One region of the Bacillus sp. FJAT-45066 genome, then DNA from elsewhere that is predicted to be linked to it. Evidence: a T-box and tRNA genes for the amino acid it is inferred to sense, from the RefSeq annotation. Region 1 holds a T-box; the other holds one or more tRNA genes.
The links. The T-box of region 1 lies ahead of CDZ92_RS01380 (valine--tRNA ligase). A T-box ahead of a tRNA ligase gene usually reads a tRNA of that ligase, here a tRNA-Val.
Positions count from the first base shown of each region.

Region 2: it encodes a tRNA-Val, which carries the amino acid that the T-box ahead of CDZ92_RS01380 (valine--tRNA ligase) is inferred to sense. The anticodon was not compared.

Region 1 is NZ_NISQ01000001.1:282,320-290,135, forward strand. Features, by position in the region: gene ysxE (spore coat protein YsxE) at 1-689, shown strand, start outside; gene CDZ92_RS20555 (methyl-accepting chemotaxis protein) at 712-1,341, opposite strand; partial or broken gene CDZ92_RS20560 (protoglobin domain-containing protein) at 1,474-2,013, opposite strand; gene CDZ92_RS01375 (hypothetical protein) at 2,199-2,387, opposite strand; T-box leader at 2,580-2,820, shown strand; gene CDZ92_RS01380 (valine--tRNA ligase) at 2,975-5,620, shown strand; gene CDZ92_RS01385 (bifunctional folylpolyglutamate synthase/dihydrofolate synthase) at 5,913-7,247, opposite strand; gene CDZ92_RS01390 (ATP-grasp domain-containing protein) at 7,248-7,816, opposite strand, start outside.
Region 2 is NZ_NISQ01000001.1:1,930,896-1,938,711, reverse strand. Features, by position in the region: gene CDZ92_RS09870 (GNAT family N-acetyltransferase) at 1-429, shown strand, start outside; gene CDZ92_RS09865 (HD domain-containing protein) at 491-1,039, opposite strand; gene CDZ92_RS09860 (hypothetical protein) at 1,115-1,354, opposite strand; gene CDZ92_RS09855 (cytochrome c oxidase assembly protein) at 1,657-2,466, opposite strand; gene CDZ92_RS09850 (DUF2243 domain-containing protein) at 2,456-2,941, opposite strand; tRNA gene CDZ92_RS09845 (tRNA-Val) at 3,078-3,149, shown strand; partial or broken gene CDZ92_RS09840 (LUD domain-containing protein) at 3,206-3,330, shown strand; gene CDZ92_RS09835 (hypothetical protein) at 3,491-3,766, shown strand; gene CDZ92_RS09830 (RNA polymerase sigma factor) at 3,906-4,430, shown strand; gene CDZ92_RS09825 (hypothetical protein) at 4,420-5,187, shown strand; gene CDZ92_RS09820 (lmo0954 family membrane protein) at 5,406-5,762, shown strand; gene CDZ92_RS09815 (PspA/IM30 family protein) at 5,971-6,618, shown strand; gene liaF (cell wall-active antibiotics response protein LiaF) at 6,696-7,418, shown strand; gene CDZ92_RS09805 (sensor histidine kinase) at 7,415-7,816, shown strand, end outside.

The sequences.
Region 1 (7,816 bases):
ATAACTTAACCGTTCAAGAAAAAGAGTATGAGGAAAAGGATATAACAGACTTTTTTACTAAAACATCAGAAGCGTGGAAAATTAATGCAGAGAGATTAGAGAAATATGTGGATGAATGTGAGAAGAAAACATATATGTCGCCATTCGAATTACAAGTTTGTACAGCAGCTCATGAAATCTCATTAGCAAACAAGTTCGCAAACAGTCAATTAGATAATTGGTATGAACAAATGAAAGAAGAAAAAAAGCATCGAACAACATTCACACATGGTAGAATATCTTTTCACCATTTTCTGAAAGACGAACAAGGAAGAGGGTATTTTACAAGTTGGGAGCGCTCGAGAAAGGCACCTCCTGCAAATGATATTGTTGCATTTTATCATCGTTATTTAAGCACATACCCTTTATACTGTGACGAGTGTGTAGACTGGTATTATGAATATCAAAAAGACTTTCCGTTAAGAGAAACAGAGAAATCATTAGCCTTGTGCCATTTAAGTTATCCGAGGCCATTTATGAATGTATTAAACAATTATTTAGAGAATAAAGAAAGTAATAAAAAAATGCGAAATGAAAGGGAATCAGTACGCAAACTACAAGATTCGTATTGGTTGGCAAAGAATATTGAATATGTAGCTGGACGAATTAATCAGATAGAAGAGCAAAAGAAAAACAGCGCTCAAACATAATAAAAGTTTGAGCGCTGCCGTTTTAAATACGTTCAGATTTTTTTAGTAAGTCTTCTGTTAATAGAGTTAAATTACTAGTGTTGTTTGAAATTTCATTGAAAGAAGAAACAATTGCCTCTAAATCTTCTTTATTTTGTTCAAACCTTTCTAAGTAATTGTCCATCTCCATTTTTACCGTCATTAATCCGCCTTTTACTTGCTGGATTTTCGTTTGTGATTGTTGAGTTGCTTCATTCATTGAACCAAATCTATTTGTTAAATTTACTATTTGGTTACTACTTTGTTCAATTTGCTTTTTAATTTGTGTGCTCATTACTTTACTATTTTCTGCAAGTTTCCTAACTTCGCTAGCAACAACGGCGAAGCCTCTACCTTCTTCTCCAGCACGCGCTGCTTCAATCGAGGCGTTTAACGCTAGTAGGTTTGTTTGATCTGCAATGTCATCAATACCTTTTGTCATCTCCACAATTTGTTCAGAGATTTCTTGAAGTGTTTTTATTTGTTGAAGTGATTCGGAAACATCGCTTGATACGACATTAAATGTTTCCATCATCACGTTCATTTGCTTTTCATTTTCATGTGTTAAATGTAAAAGGTTTGTACTACTTTTTTGTGTAATAGACGTATCTTTTAATACTTGTTCGGCTTTCATATTCACACTGTGGATCGTTGCTTCTGTTTGTTGAGCAGAAGCAGCAACTTCTGAGCCAATACCTGTCAATTCTTGCTGAAGGTGTAGATTACGTAGATTGGCTTCCTCTAGCAATTCCAAACGAGCATTTAAATAATTATCGACAACTAATTGTGAATCAAGGTTAAACAATTGTTGTACTGCCGTTAATAGCTCAGTAAGCTTTTCTGGTTCTTTATGAAATGCTTCTACAACTTTTGGTATTAAGAGTGATTGAATGGTGGAGTAGGATGCTAAAAACCAAGTTACTGGTAGTTGTGCCCCGTTATGTGTCTTACCAATTCTATCTCTTAAAGCAAAAAACTCATCATTTAAATCCCCACTTAATAAACTAGTAAAATATTGCACAAAAACAGCTTTTAATCGTTCTCTACTAGTTTTTGTTTTTGCAATATGTGTTAGTGTCGGTTGTTTATATAAATGATCTAATACTACATTTAGAAGTTCACTTAAATGCTCCTCAAATAATGGCTTTGCTTCTTTTAATACTTGTATATGTTTTTTCGTTAGACCCATATAATAAATACGAGATGCTAACTCTTTATTATCTACTTTCACTACTTCTTCGAGCGATGGTAATCTTAATTCTGGATGATACGTATGTACCTCTTTCTTCTTAAAAATTGCCAACATGCAATAGGACCCCTTTACTAGTTCGTTTCTCTCATTGTATAATATCGGCTAGTCCTAATCTATTTTGAATATGCTATATAAAATATAAATAAAATAAAATGTGTATTGTATGGAAGCGCAAGCCGGACCGCCATTAATAACGGGGACTTGCGCCAAAAATTATTAGTTGTGTTGTGTTTTTCTGATTAAATCCACTCAAGATGAAAGCAAACAGCTAGTATAATACAAAACGATAATATAAGAACGTCAAAGGTTGTTGGTAGAAAGATCGTTCGAATTCCTTGAAAAATGCAGATGGGAATAATGAATTGCGCCACTAATGCACGAATTTGTCTTAACCAGGGTGGTAGTGAATAAGGATTATACTTTCTCACAGTCGGTTCTCCTTTCTAACAATTACTTCTCAAAACTACTTATTAATACAACGTATGTAGAAACAAGAAAAATAGTGCCCAACCCAACACTTTTTTTCCACAGAGTGCATATTGTGTGAAAAAGGTGGAAATGCTTATTGACGTCACCTATCTTTTTTAGGTAACATATATAAGTAAATAATATATATGATTGTAAATACTGTGATTGGGAAGAGTACAGCGCAACCCCTTTAAGAGAGAGAAACCCGTGGCTGAAAGGTTTCTTAGGCAACGTTTCGTTGGAAGGTAGCCCATGAGTAGCTTCAATGAACATATGAACCATTAGTTGAAGCCGGTGAAGAGCCGTTATCTTTATTGAGAGTGCTAAAAATAATCTCATTATCTTTAGCAAAAAAAGGTGGTACCGCGAAACTTAACTCCTTTCGTCCTTTTAATTGGATGAAGGGAGTTTTTTTATTTAGTGGTTAGTGGATAGTCTTTAGTGGTTAGGTGTAAAAAAATCAATAGACATTCCTAACTATAAAACAATAGCCAAAGCTAACCACTAACCACTAACCACTAATCACTAAAAAGGAGGCATCAGTTTGATGGAAACTAAAGAAATCAATCTTCCAACCAAATATGATCCAAACACAGTAGAAGCAAACCGTTACCAGTACTGGTTAGACGGCAAATTTTTCGAAGCAACAAACGACCAAGGAAAAGAACCATACACAATCGTTATCCCACCACCAAACGTAACAGGTAGATTACACCTAGGCCACGCTTGGGACACAACATTACAAGATATCCTAACACGCATGAAGCGTATGCAAGGTTACGACGTACTTTGGTTACCTGGAATGGATCATGCTGGCATCGCTACACAAGCAAAAGTAGAAGAAAAACTTCGTAACGAAGGAATTTCTCGCTACGACCTAGGTCGTGAAAAGTTTGTGGAAGAAACATGGAAGTGGAAAGAGGAGTATGCTGAACATATTCGTCAGCAATGGTCCAAATTGGGGTTAGGCTTAGATTACTCTCGTGAGCGTTTCACATTAGATGAAGGGCTATCAAAAGCAGTTCGTGAAGTATTCGTTGCCCTTTACAAAAAAGGGTTAATCTATCGTGGCGAATACATTATTAACTGGGACCCTGCGACAAAAACAGCTCTATCTGATATCGAAGTTATTTACAAAGACGTACAAGGTGCGTTTTACCATATGCGTTACCCGTTAGCAGACGGTTCTGGTCATATTGAAGTAGCAACTACTCGTCCAGAAACAATGCTTGGAGATACGGCAGTAGCAGTTCACCCAGAAGATGAGCGTTACAAACATTTAATTGGCAAGAAGGTTATTTTACCTATCACGAATCGCGAAATTCCAATCGTTGGCGACGATTATGTTGATATGGAATTTGGTTCAGGTGCAGTGAAAATTACGCCAGCACATGACCCGAACGACTTTGAAATTGGAAATCGTCATAACTTAGAGCGTGTTCTAGTAATGAACGAAGACGGTACAATGAACGCTAACGCCTTAACATACAACGGCATGGACCGCTTTGAATGCCGTAAGCAAATCGTGAAAGACTTACAAGAAGATGGCGTTCTTTTCAAAATAGAAGAGCACATGCATTCTGTTGGTCATAGTGAGCGTAGTGGAGCAGTTGTGGAGCCTTATCTTTCTACTCAATGGTTTGTTAAAATGCAGCCTTTAGCAGATGAAGCAATTGCACTACAATCAAAAGAAGACAAAGTAAACTTTGTTCCAAATCGATTTGAAAACACATACTTACGTTGGATGGAAAACATTCGTGATTGGTGTATTTCTCGTCAACTATGGTGGGGACATCGAATTCCTGCTTGGTATCATAAAGAAACAGGTGAAGTTCATGTGGACCACGAACCACCAGCTGATATCGAAAACTGGGAGCAAGATACGGACGTATTAGACACATGGTTCAGTTCAGCATTATGGCCGTTTTCTACAATGGGCTGGCCAGAAACAGAATCAATTGACTACCAACGTTTTTACCCAACTTCAGCATTAGTAACAGGTTATGACATCATTTTCTTCTGGGTATCGCGCATGATTTTCCAAGGACTTGAGTTTACAGGCGAGCGACCATTCAAAGATGTACTTATCCACGGATTAGTTCGTGATGAGCAAGGGCGTAAAATGAGTAAGTCACTTGGTAATGGTGTAGACCCAATGGATGTTATCGATAAGTATGGTGCAGATTCTTTACGTTATTTCTTATCCACTGGAAGTTCTCCAGGTCAAGATTTACGTTTCTCTATGGAAAAAGTAGAAGCAACTTGGAACTTTGCGAACAAAATTTGGAATGCATCTCGTTTCTGCCTAATGAATATGGGAGATTTAAAATTCGAAGAAATCGACTTAACAGGTGATAAATCTGTTGCAGATAAATGGATTTTAACTCGCTTAAATGAAACGATAGAAACAGTAACGAAGCTAGCGGATAAATATGAGTTCGGTGAAGTTGGGCGTGTTCTTTACAACTTCATTTGGGATGATTTCTGTGACTGGTATATTGAGATGGCTAAATTACCACTTTACGGGGAGAATGAAGCGGCGAAGAAAACAACGCGTTCTATCTTAGCTTACGTATTAGATAACACGATGCGTTTATTACACCCATTCATGCCATTCATTACAGAGGAAATTTGGCAACAACTTCCGCATGAAGGTGAATCCATTACGGTTGCGAAATGGCCGGAAGTTCGTGCAGAGTTAACGGACAACGAGGCAGCAAGTGATATGCGTTTACTAGTAGATATTATAAGAGCAGTTCGTAACGTTCGTGCAGAAGTTAACACGCCAATGAGCAAGCAAATTAAACTTCTAGTTAAAACAAAAGATGAAACAATTACAGGTAAATTAGAAAGAAATCGTTCGTACTTAGAGCGATTCTGTAACCCAAGTGAATTATTAATTGGTACAGATGTATCGTTAGACGAGCAAGCTATGACAGCTGTTGTTACTGGTGCAGAGTTAATCTTACCTTTAAAAGGATTAATCAACATCGATGAAGAAATAGCACGACTAGAAAAAGAGTTAGCGAAGTTTGATAAAGAAGTGGAACGTGTACAAAAGAAATTATCGAATCAAGGCTTTATCGCAAAAGCTCCTGCAAATGTAATTGAAGAAGAGCGTGCGAAAGAAAAAGATTATGTGGAAAAGCGCAACGCAGTTCAACAACGAATTACAGAGTTAAAAGGATCCTAATAAAAAACAGCACTTACGGCATGACCGGGAGTGCTGTTTTACGTTTGTGACTTTCCAATGTGCTTTATGGACACTTGTAGTTGAATTTACCCTTGAGATGTCCATATAAAGAAAATAAAGACCAACTTTCAGTGTGAATAAATGCAAAGTGTCCATAAAAAGAAAATAAAGATCAACTGGCTCAAAATATAAATGAAACATGTCCGTAATAGAGTGGATTATGGACATATATTAACATTTCGAGACTTAAATTGGTCATAAAAATATAAACATTACTAAAAAGACCCAATAACTATAAATTTAGTAACTCATCCTTCCACACTTCCTTAGCACTACCAATTAATGATTGAGTACCTACAATAAAGATGACGGAAGGGGAGAGGTTTTTGGCGATTTTAATTGCATCAGTCATTTTCTCCGCTTTTTGCACAGAACCGTGATAAGAACTGGCTACGGCAAATGCGTCATCAGGAAACTGTTTTACCGTTTTATCCGGTGTTGTCACAATTAAATGGTGAGCAAACTCGCTACATGTCCCAATGACACCTTTATAATCTTTATTAGCTGGTACCGCAATAATGCATACAACCATCCTAGCATCAACAAAAGGTAAAATTTCTTTTAGATACATAGCAGAATCTTTATTTATTGATCCATCTAATATTACAACAGGATCTCGCGCTACAACTTCTAATCGGCCAGGCCACCTTAATTTTTTCAAAGTAGAAGAGACGATGGACTCATCTAACAGATTACCGAGAACAACTTCACACGCTTGAATAGCCAAAGAAGCATTTTCTGTTTGATAAGAACCTAACAGCGGGAGGGCTAGATTGGAAAACTCATTCCCACCAAATGTTGTGACACTAAATTCACTTCCCTCAATCGTCATGCCGTTTAGAGTAGAATGAAAATGCTCACCGTAAAACAATGTCCGATTGGCTTGCTTTTTTACTAATGGAATAACTGAATCTGTTTGCTTACCAATAATTGCACTCTCGGTACAGTCTTTTATAATACCTAACTTATGTTCAGCAATATCTTCTATCGTTTTTCCTAAAAATCCAAGGTGCTCTTCCATTATCCTTGTAATAACAGCCCACTTGTTCGGCAAAACGTTTGTATCATCAAACATCCCACCTCTTCCAATTTCAATAACATTCATATCTGTTTCTTCTTCTCTAAAATGCTTCAATGCAATAGATAAAAAAATGCCAGTCGGGCCAAGATAGTGAAGCGGCTGTTTGATCATCTTCTCTACCTTTTCGATTTCTAAGCGATTTTCGTTTATGTATTGCAAAAATCTTTCATCCGTAATTGCTTTTCCGTTCACACGAATACGTTCATTGTAATGTACTAAATGAGGGGACGTAAACAATCCAACTTTTAAGCCATGATTTTGCAAAATAGAAGCTATCATACGAGAAGTAGAGCCTTTGCCTTTGCTGCCTGTTACTAAAAGAATTTTGTTTTTCTCTGGTATAAGATCCAACCTTGTTAACAATTCTTCCGTTAAATATGGTGCTCTCGTTACGGCGTCATCTTCAAATGCTTGATAAGGTTTTGCTTTTAATAAGGAGCGATACACAAAAGAAACAGCTTCATCCATCGTTTGAAACGGATTCATCTAGTTCACTCCTTTTGTAACTTGCTCACATATAAACTCTAAATATAGCTTCACAACGTTAATGTCTGTAACTTCACATAAAGTCCTACAACCAACTACATCTTCTATTTCGTTAAAAAGAAACTTCCCCTCTATATCAAAAAGAAAATCAATGCCAGCCATCCCAAATGGAAATAGTGATATTATGTTTTCTACTATACGTATTTCTTCATCACTCAATAAATACTCTTTCGCTTGTCCACCGAGTGTGTAATTAGCTTTAAAGTCGTTGTCGTTGTAACGTAAAACAGCTCCGACAATAGTTTTTCCAACAATAAATACTCTTACATCTTTCCCAGGTGAACCTGCTAATGGTTGTAGAATTAAATCATTATTCTCAAGTAACTCTAAAGTATGAGCCAACTCACGTTCATTTTGAATCAAAAAAACTTCCTTGCCACTTCGCCCCGTCCGAGTTTTTAAGACGAAAGGAAAGGGGAGTGGAGCTTTTTTTGTGATGAGAAGTGTTTTTCTATTTGCAAAATATGTATCTAACATCGGAATGTTATGTGATGCTAATAATTGGTGTG
Region 2 (7,816 bases), 1.6 Mb from region 1:
GGAGAGTCTGAAATAACATTGTTGAAAGCTGAAGCGGAAGATATTGATATTGTCACGTCCTTATTGCTAGATGGCTTCGATTTTGGTGGGGACCCTGAAAGTGTAAAACCGTTAATAAGGCGTAACTTAAATAAAAGCGGATACGATTTATTTGTTGTTAAAGATGAAGAAAATGAAGTTTATGCAACTTTGACCGTTTCAGATGAAAAACAATCGTACTATATTAGTGCATTTACTGTGGCGAAGTCCAAAAGGGGACAAGGATTAGGGAGAAAAATATTACGAGAAACAGTAGAGCATATTAGAATGAGAAATAGTAAGTTAATCCGATTAGATGTAGATGTGAAAAATGAAAATGCGCTTGGTTTATATGAAGGTGTTGGATTTAGGAAAGTTAGTGGGTATGATTATTATAGTTATAAAATATAATCGTAAGCGATTTCATAAGTATGTAAATGAAAGAGGTTAATAGGACCTCTTTTATTTATGTTTAGAAAGATGATAAGTTTTGGGAATTTGCTTCTCGTGTTGGAAGATAAACATCAATGAGTTGATCTAATTTTTGAAGTTTTTCAAGGGCAGTAGATTTGTCCATCTTTTTATAGTGATGCATTCCGCCTTTTTGCTCATCAGCTTCATCAGCATGCTTCACTACTTTTTGTAATGGAGTTCGTTTAATTTGTGCTTCAGGCAAATACGAATCTGTATGCAAAAGTATGGCAACTGATATTTCTTTTGCTGCTTGTGAGTTTTCACCTAAGCGAATGAGCAATTTATGTGCACGCTCTGCACCTTTAATCGCATGAATATCATTTTCACGATATAAATCATAATCCCACTTCCCGTTACGATACCATTCATAATGACCGATATCATGTAAAAGAGCTGCTTTTGTTGCCAAATCTATATTTACGTTATATTTGAATGCTAAATGAAAGGCTTCCTCGGTCACTGCAACAGCATGTGCAATTCCTGAACGTTGCAAGTATTTTTGGGTAATTCCATGTAAAAAAATATCCGATAAAGTTACGTTTCTCACTTCAATCCCTCCTATGATGTAGTGTCATGTTCAAAAGTGTTTCTTTACAGGTTAACATATTGGAGAGGGATTTGGCTATAGGCAAAAGTTGTTATTACATAACGTGAAACTTTTTTCTTTCAAGCGTTGACAAGATAAAATATTTTCTATCTTAAATGTCCGTTTTGTTTTTCTTAGATAACAAAAGCCAATAAGGTGTGTGTCTCCAATATGAATAATACGTACTGCTCTTTGAGTTAATTCCCCATTACGAGCTTCGTAAATCATTTCAATAGGAATATTGTGATAAAAATATTTTTCTAATAACTTTTTCACGATCATCACCTCCTGCTATTATTATATGCGAACACGCGTTCTTTATGCAAGTGTCGAAAAATAAAATTATTGTCGAAAATATTAGAATATTGTTGAATTTGTGGATACATATAGAATATGATAAGTAAGTAAGGGATGACACAGATAATTTTGGAGGGAAATATGTCTGTTTTTTTATCAATGCTCCTTTTTTGGAAAAAAGGGAAAAAGCAATGCCTCTATTGCGGACAAACAACTACACATAAGCACATTTGTAAACCGTGTTCAGATAATAGGAAAGAAAAGCTAGGGTTTTAATGTAGTTAAACTCCTAGCTTATTATTTTGTATAATCGACCTTGGTCGTGTTGAATTGTACCATTGAAGACAGAGAATAAATATAATCATTGCATCAATAAGGTCACCTAAATAATACATAAGTATGGCACCGTTTTCTGTTTGAATTTGCGCTACGCCAACTGGTGGATGTGCATATATATGCTTGGATAAAATGCCATGACCAGCAAGAGCGAAAATGAACACAAGTGATCGATAATAAAATGATCTTCTATGCATAATCGGATCTATGTAAATCATGGATATGGTAAATAAATATCCAGCTAAAAATACGTGCAAATGGATTGCTACGTAAAGTACTACACTTTGATGCATCATGTAAAACAAATCTGTCGTGTAAAGGAACCATAGACCACCAACATTCAAAATACTCGTCACCACAGGGTCTGTATAAAACTTACAAATCCTACTTTTTAAGAAAGATGTGAGTTTTCGGGCCTTATCGACAGAAAGTGTTCGTAGCAACAGCTTTATTGGTGTAGAAAGAGCGATTAATAATGGTGCCAGCATACCTAGTAATAAGTGCCCGACCATGTGGTAGACAAAATCGGAGTGACTTCGTTGCGAGACTGGTCCAACAACTGCAACTAGAGCACTCAGAGATCCAAGAACAAAAAAAGTAAGTCGTTTGTAAGGCCACCGTTTATGTTTTGAATTAGAAATGATTACGGCAAGAAAATAGCCTATGAAAGCTAAGAAAAATGGAATAGCCAATATTACTTGAGTATAAGTCGTAAAAGTGTGATCTAAATGATGCAGATGTAAGTTACTGTTCATTGGCTATATTCTCACTATTTTTGTTGTAATTTGTACGATAAATAAGGATAGCACCAACGATTATCATAGCAATGGCGATTACATTCCATACGATATCGTATATAATTACGTTTTCTACGTATCGAATTTGATGGATGCGCATTATTTTATGTTGAATGATACCATCGTAAAGCTGGAATGCACCCGTTCCAAATATTACGGCACCCCACCAACGCTTTTTCCTAAAAGCATTTCTCCTTTTTAAGTCTGCGAGCATAAACAATCCCCCAATGGTGGCAAAAAAGCTAAATGCATGAAATAAGCCATCCGAAACTAATCCAATCTCCCGTGTGGATTTATCATAAAAGTGGTGCCAGTGTAGCAGTTGGTGGAATAATGTTTCATCAATAAATGCAACTAATCCTAATCCGAACAAAATTCCAGATATTACGTTACGTTTACTGTAAAGTAAGAGTGTATCGTGATTGTTTGTCATCTAAAATCTCCTTTCATATCCTTGTAAGTTTAGTTTTGCCAAAGTTTCACAAAAATAAAGGTAATGGATTAAATGACAGAATGTTGCTAATATGAGAAGTGTTGTACTATAATGAAGTTATAGTTAACAATATTGCGACTTGATAGTTCAGTGGGAGAACACTACCTTGACAGGGTAGGGGTCGGGGGTTCGAATCCCTCTCAGGTCATACCGAAACCAAGCTGTTTATAACTTGCTTGGTTTTTTAAAATTAAATAGAAAATTAAAGAAATTGCATTATGTATTAACTTTATTACGGTCCGAGTAATTCTGCAGATATTGAATTAAATTTAGTCGTAGGAGTTCATGGACCAATAAAAGCGACTTACAAAGTGGTAGATGAAATGTAAAAAATTAACTTCCTTGGTTATTTTGCCAAGATGTGGTATACTATAAAGAGAAAAAACTGACATTACTAAAGAGGACTATTTTCAAATGTGGAAAGTAGTACTCTTTTTTATTACTTATCCCTAAGCCTCTGGAAAAAAGAAGTACAGGAGGAAACACATCATGCTTGCAAAAATCAAAAAAGTTAAGCTCAGTAAGGAAGGAAAGAATCCTATCTACAAAGCGGTGTTAGAGTGCCCGGAAGGTCATCAACTCTATGTACATTTTGACTATACTCGCTCCACAAACAAGTTCTGGCCGTTAGAAGTAAATTATAATGGTGAGAACAAAGGAGTAAAACTTGCTTGGTATACAAGAAAAGTAGAAAAAACAACAGTTGAAGCTTTCTTAGAGGGCATCGCAAAGAAAATAAATAAAAAATATGCATATGATATGTAAATAGGAAAGAGAAGAGATGAAATGTCTCTTCTCTTTTTTTGCTGTTCAGGTAAAAAATTAATTAAATTATATAAAATGTGCGATAAAGGCAAGTGTTGTTCGTCTAAGTATATAAGGGAAAACGAAAGTGGTGGTTAAGATGTCTAACGAACAACAAATTTCAGATTGGTTTCAAGAATACAGTGACGACATCTATCAATTTTTATTATATAGATTAAGTTCAACAGACGTAGAAGATCATGTGCAAGAAGTTTTTATAAAAGCTTTTAGAGGAATTAAGCGATTTAAAGGAGATTCAAGCCCGAAAACGTGGCTATATTCTATAGCAAGAAATGTAGCCATCGATGAGTTAAGAAAGAAAAAACGAGAAAAGTGGAAGTATATGATTTTATTTGAGAGTAAAAGTAATGAGAAACAAAGTAGTACTGATTTAACCCCTGAGAAGCATTACTTTTTATCTGAGGAGCACAAAGAGGTAATTGCAGCAATACATACATTAAATGATGCCTATCAAGAAGTACTAATAATGAGAGGAGTGAAAGAGCTTTCGGTAGAAGAAACCGCCGAGGTATTAGGTTGGTCCGCTGCAAAAGTTCGCTCCACTCATTTTCGTGCCAAACAGGCTTTATTAGTAAGGTTAGGAGGAATTGAAGATGGAGAATAAGTTTAAAAAGTTAGATGAAAAATTAAAATCAATCCCTAAACCTACTATAAACAAAAAAAGAAAACAAAAAATGTATGAGAAAATAATTAGTACGAAAGAAGTAGTGACGGATAAAATATTAGTATTCTTGTTGTCAATTCTTTTCATCTATTTAGGGTTTAAACTGGTGAGCGGTACGTTTGATGGATATATTTTCTATCCATTGGGATTAATTTTATCTAAATTCGAGGGTCTATATACAATTTTGACTATTTTTATTTCCATACTAGCAATCATTGCTATTTTCGTCATATCCTATGTATTCGCTTATAAAGTGAGTGACTATCTATCAACTAAGAATAAAAGTTTTTCTATTAAAATAGTCTTAACTTTTCTCATTATGTTTTTTATAGCTCACAACCTAATGGCACCATATTTTTATACAGAAAATTTTTTGAAAAATCGTGCGGTACAACTTATTGAAATGCAACATGAATTGCATGATGAAGAGTTGACCGAAGAAGAATTTGAAAAAATAACCAAAAATGTATATGGTGAAAACAGATATACTAGCAAAAATAACTTAGAATTATTAGAAATAAAAGAAATCAAATTCGAGCGTCGCTATAGTAGGTTCATTTATACAGCCGAAATTACAGTAAAAGAAACACGTGACGGCCAAGAAAATATAGAAAAGTATACCTATAACTATGAGTTCTACTCAAAAAGAGGAAAGTTTTACATGAGTGGGTGGTTATATAAGGTATATAACGATTAAAAGTATGAAGCTGTTCAATCCAGATTGAAGAATTGAATAGCTTTTTTACGTTTGTGCTATAAAGACTTACCCTCCATAAGCCCCAAGTCCTATCATAAAATATAGCTCAGGCTCATTATTCCAATCATTTATAAAGGATAAGATAGAGACATGAAAAGGAAATGAAATAATCGTTTCCTTCACCCAACCCCAGAAAATAAATGAAAGGAGCAATAAAAATGAAAAAAATAGGTTTGTTTTTAATCGGCCTTATCGCCTTCTTTGTACTACTAGGAAACGTTGGTCCACTTATCGGTTTAGCAATTAGCTTAATTGTTGCGTACTACGCAGTAAAGGAATTCCTAAAAACAGAATCAACAGGCAGCAAAATAGCATGGGGAATCATCGCCTTTATCGCCATCGCCTTCACCATTTCAAACGTCCCAGCAGTGATCGCCTTAGTTGCAGCTTATGTCCTATACCTAGTCTACAAAAAGTGGAACCAAACAAAAGAAGAAACAAATCCCCCAAGTACAAAAGAAACTAGTGATCCATTCACAAACTTTGAAAAACAATGGAATTTAATGAATAAGTAGGTTTGATTTTGAGAATTGATGTTTTTTTACCTATCCAGCTGTTGATTTCCGTGCAAGGCGGAGACTCCTGCGGGAAAAGCGGGAGACGGGAGACCCCACAGACGCGAAGCGTCGAGGAGGCTCCCGACCCGCCCGCGGAAAGCGATGCCTTGCACGGAAATCAACAGCGGTCTATCACCTTACAAAAAAATAAAAGGAGAGAACACACATGACAACTTTATTTACAAGAATAAAAAACACAATAGCAGCTGATTTTCACGATGCACTGGATAAAAAGGAACAAAAAAATCCAATCGCCCTTTTAAATCAATACCTACGCGATTGCGAAAAAGAAGTAGAAAAAGTTCAAAAACTAGTCGAACGTCAACAAGTATTAAAAGATGAATTTCATAAAGAATTAAAAGAAGCAAACCACTTTGCGGAAAAAAGAAGCCATCAGGCGATGGTTGCTGAAAATGCCGGAGAAAGCGAACTAGCCGAATTTGCTACAAGGGAAAGCCTGCAATATAAAGACCGTGCTCTACAACTAGAACAATCATTACAAAATATAAAGAAAGATCTATCAGACTTAGAGCAAAAGTACGAAATGATGAAACATAAATTAAAAGATATGTACATTAAACGTATGGAGCTAATGGGCAGAGAAAACGTAGCTCGAGCAAATTACAAAATGAATAAAGTAGTAGAGTCAAATGATATAAACAGTGCGGATGCTCAATTTGACGATATGGATAACTATATGACAAGACTTGAGCACCAAGTCAACACATCTTATCTACAAAATACAATTGATGCGCGTATTGCTCAACTAGAAAAAGAACAAAAGCTAGTCAAAACAGATTCTCAAATTTCCTAAAAACTGCTATTCTAATAATAGACTATGGGGTGCTCCTGCCCCTTTTTTCGCATTTATAAAGTAAAGGAGGGGACATTATGCTGAATCGAGCAATTACAGATTACTTAAGTTACATCATTATCATCGGAGTTTTCCTATTTGTACTAGAAATTGCTTTCTTTGACAGCGGTCTTATTTTCACCCTTCTTTTTTCAGCAGCATTTATATACTTCGGTCGAATAAAATGGCACTGGTTAATCGGAAAAGTCATATTTATTATCGGTCTTATTTCTCTTATTTTAGCTATTGCTGGAATGATGACATTTAAGTTCTTAATTCTAGCTACTATTATTTATTTTATTTTTAAACTAGCACAATCTAAACAAGCACCAACGATTATTACACCGAATGTAGAAACATCAAAAGAGCAAATAGTGGAAGGTAAATTGAATCTTTTCCGTAACAAGTGGTTTGGAACCCAAAAGACACCAGATCATAGCTATACGTGGGAAGATATTAATATTCAATGTGGAGTTGGAGATACAACAATAGATTTAAGTAATACGGTATTCCCAAAGGGCGAAGCGGTCATTATTATTCGTAACATCGTAGGAAATGTCCAAGTCTCCCTTCCATATGATGTAGAAGTTAGTATTCAACACTCATCGATTGTTGGTACAACTACTATCTTTAACGAAGAAAAAAAGAGTCTGGTGAACGTTACAGCAAAATATCAAACCGAAAACTATCAAGTTGCAACAAGTAAAGTGAAAATTTTCACCTCCCTATATGTCGGAAATCTTGAGGTGAAACGTTCATGACCGTGTTGCAACGTCACATCTTTTTAGGCGCTCTTATTGCTTTTGATACGTTTATCATATTTGGTCTCATCTTTATTTTTGCATTTCCATCAATAGATTGGAGATCGTTATGGAATGTGAAAGTATTTGATCTTCCATTTATTCTATTTTCCTTATCAATTAGTATTTTACTAGGTCTTTTAGTTGGTTTAATTTCTGGTTTTTTTTGGAAAAAGCAGTTTGCAAATATACTAGAGCCTTTAACAGCATTTTCTAAAGGAAATACGTTGGAATTTAAAAAGGAGGATAGCGTTGTACAAGAAGTAGTAGCGATTCAATCCGCCCTGGAAACTGTACAAAAACAAATGAAAGAGCAAACAAAGCTATCGCAAAAATTAGCGAACGAAAAAGCAGTTGAC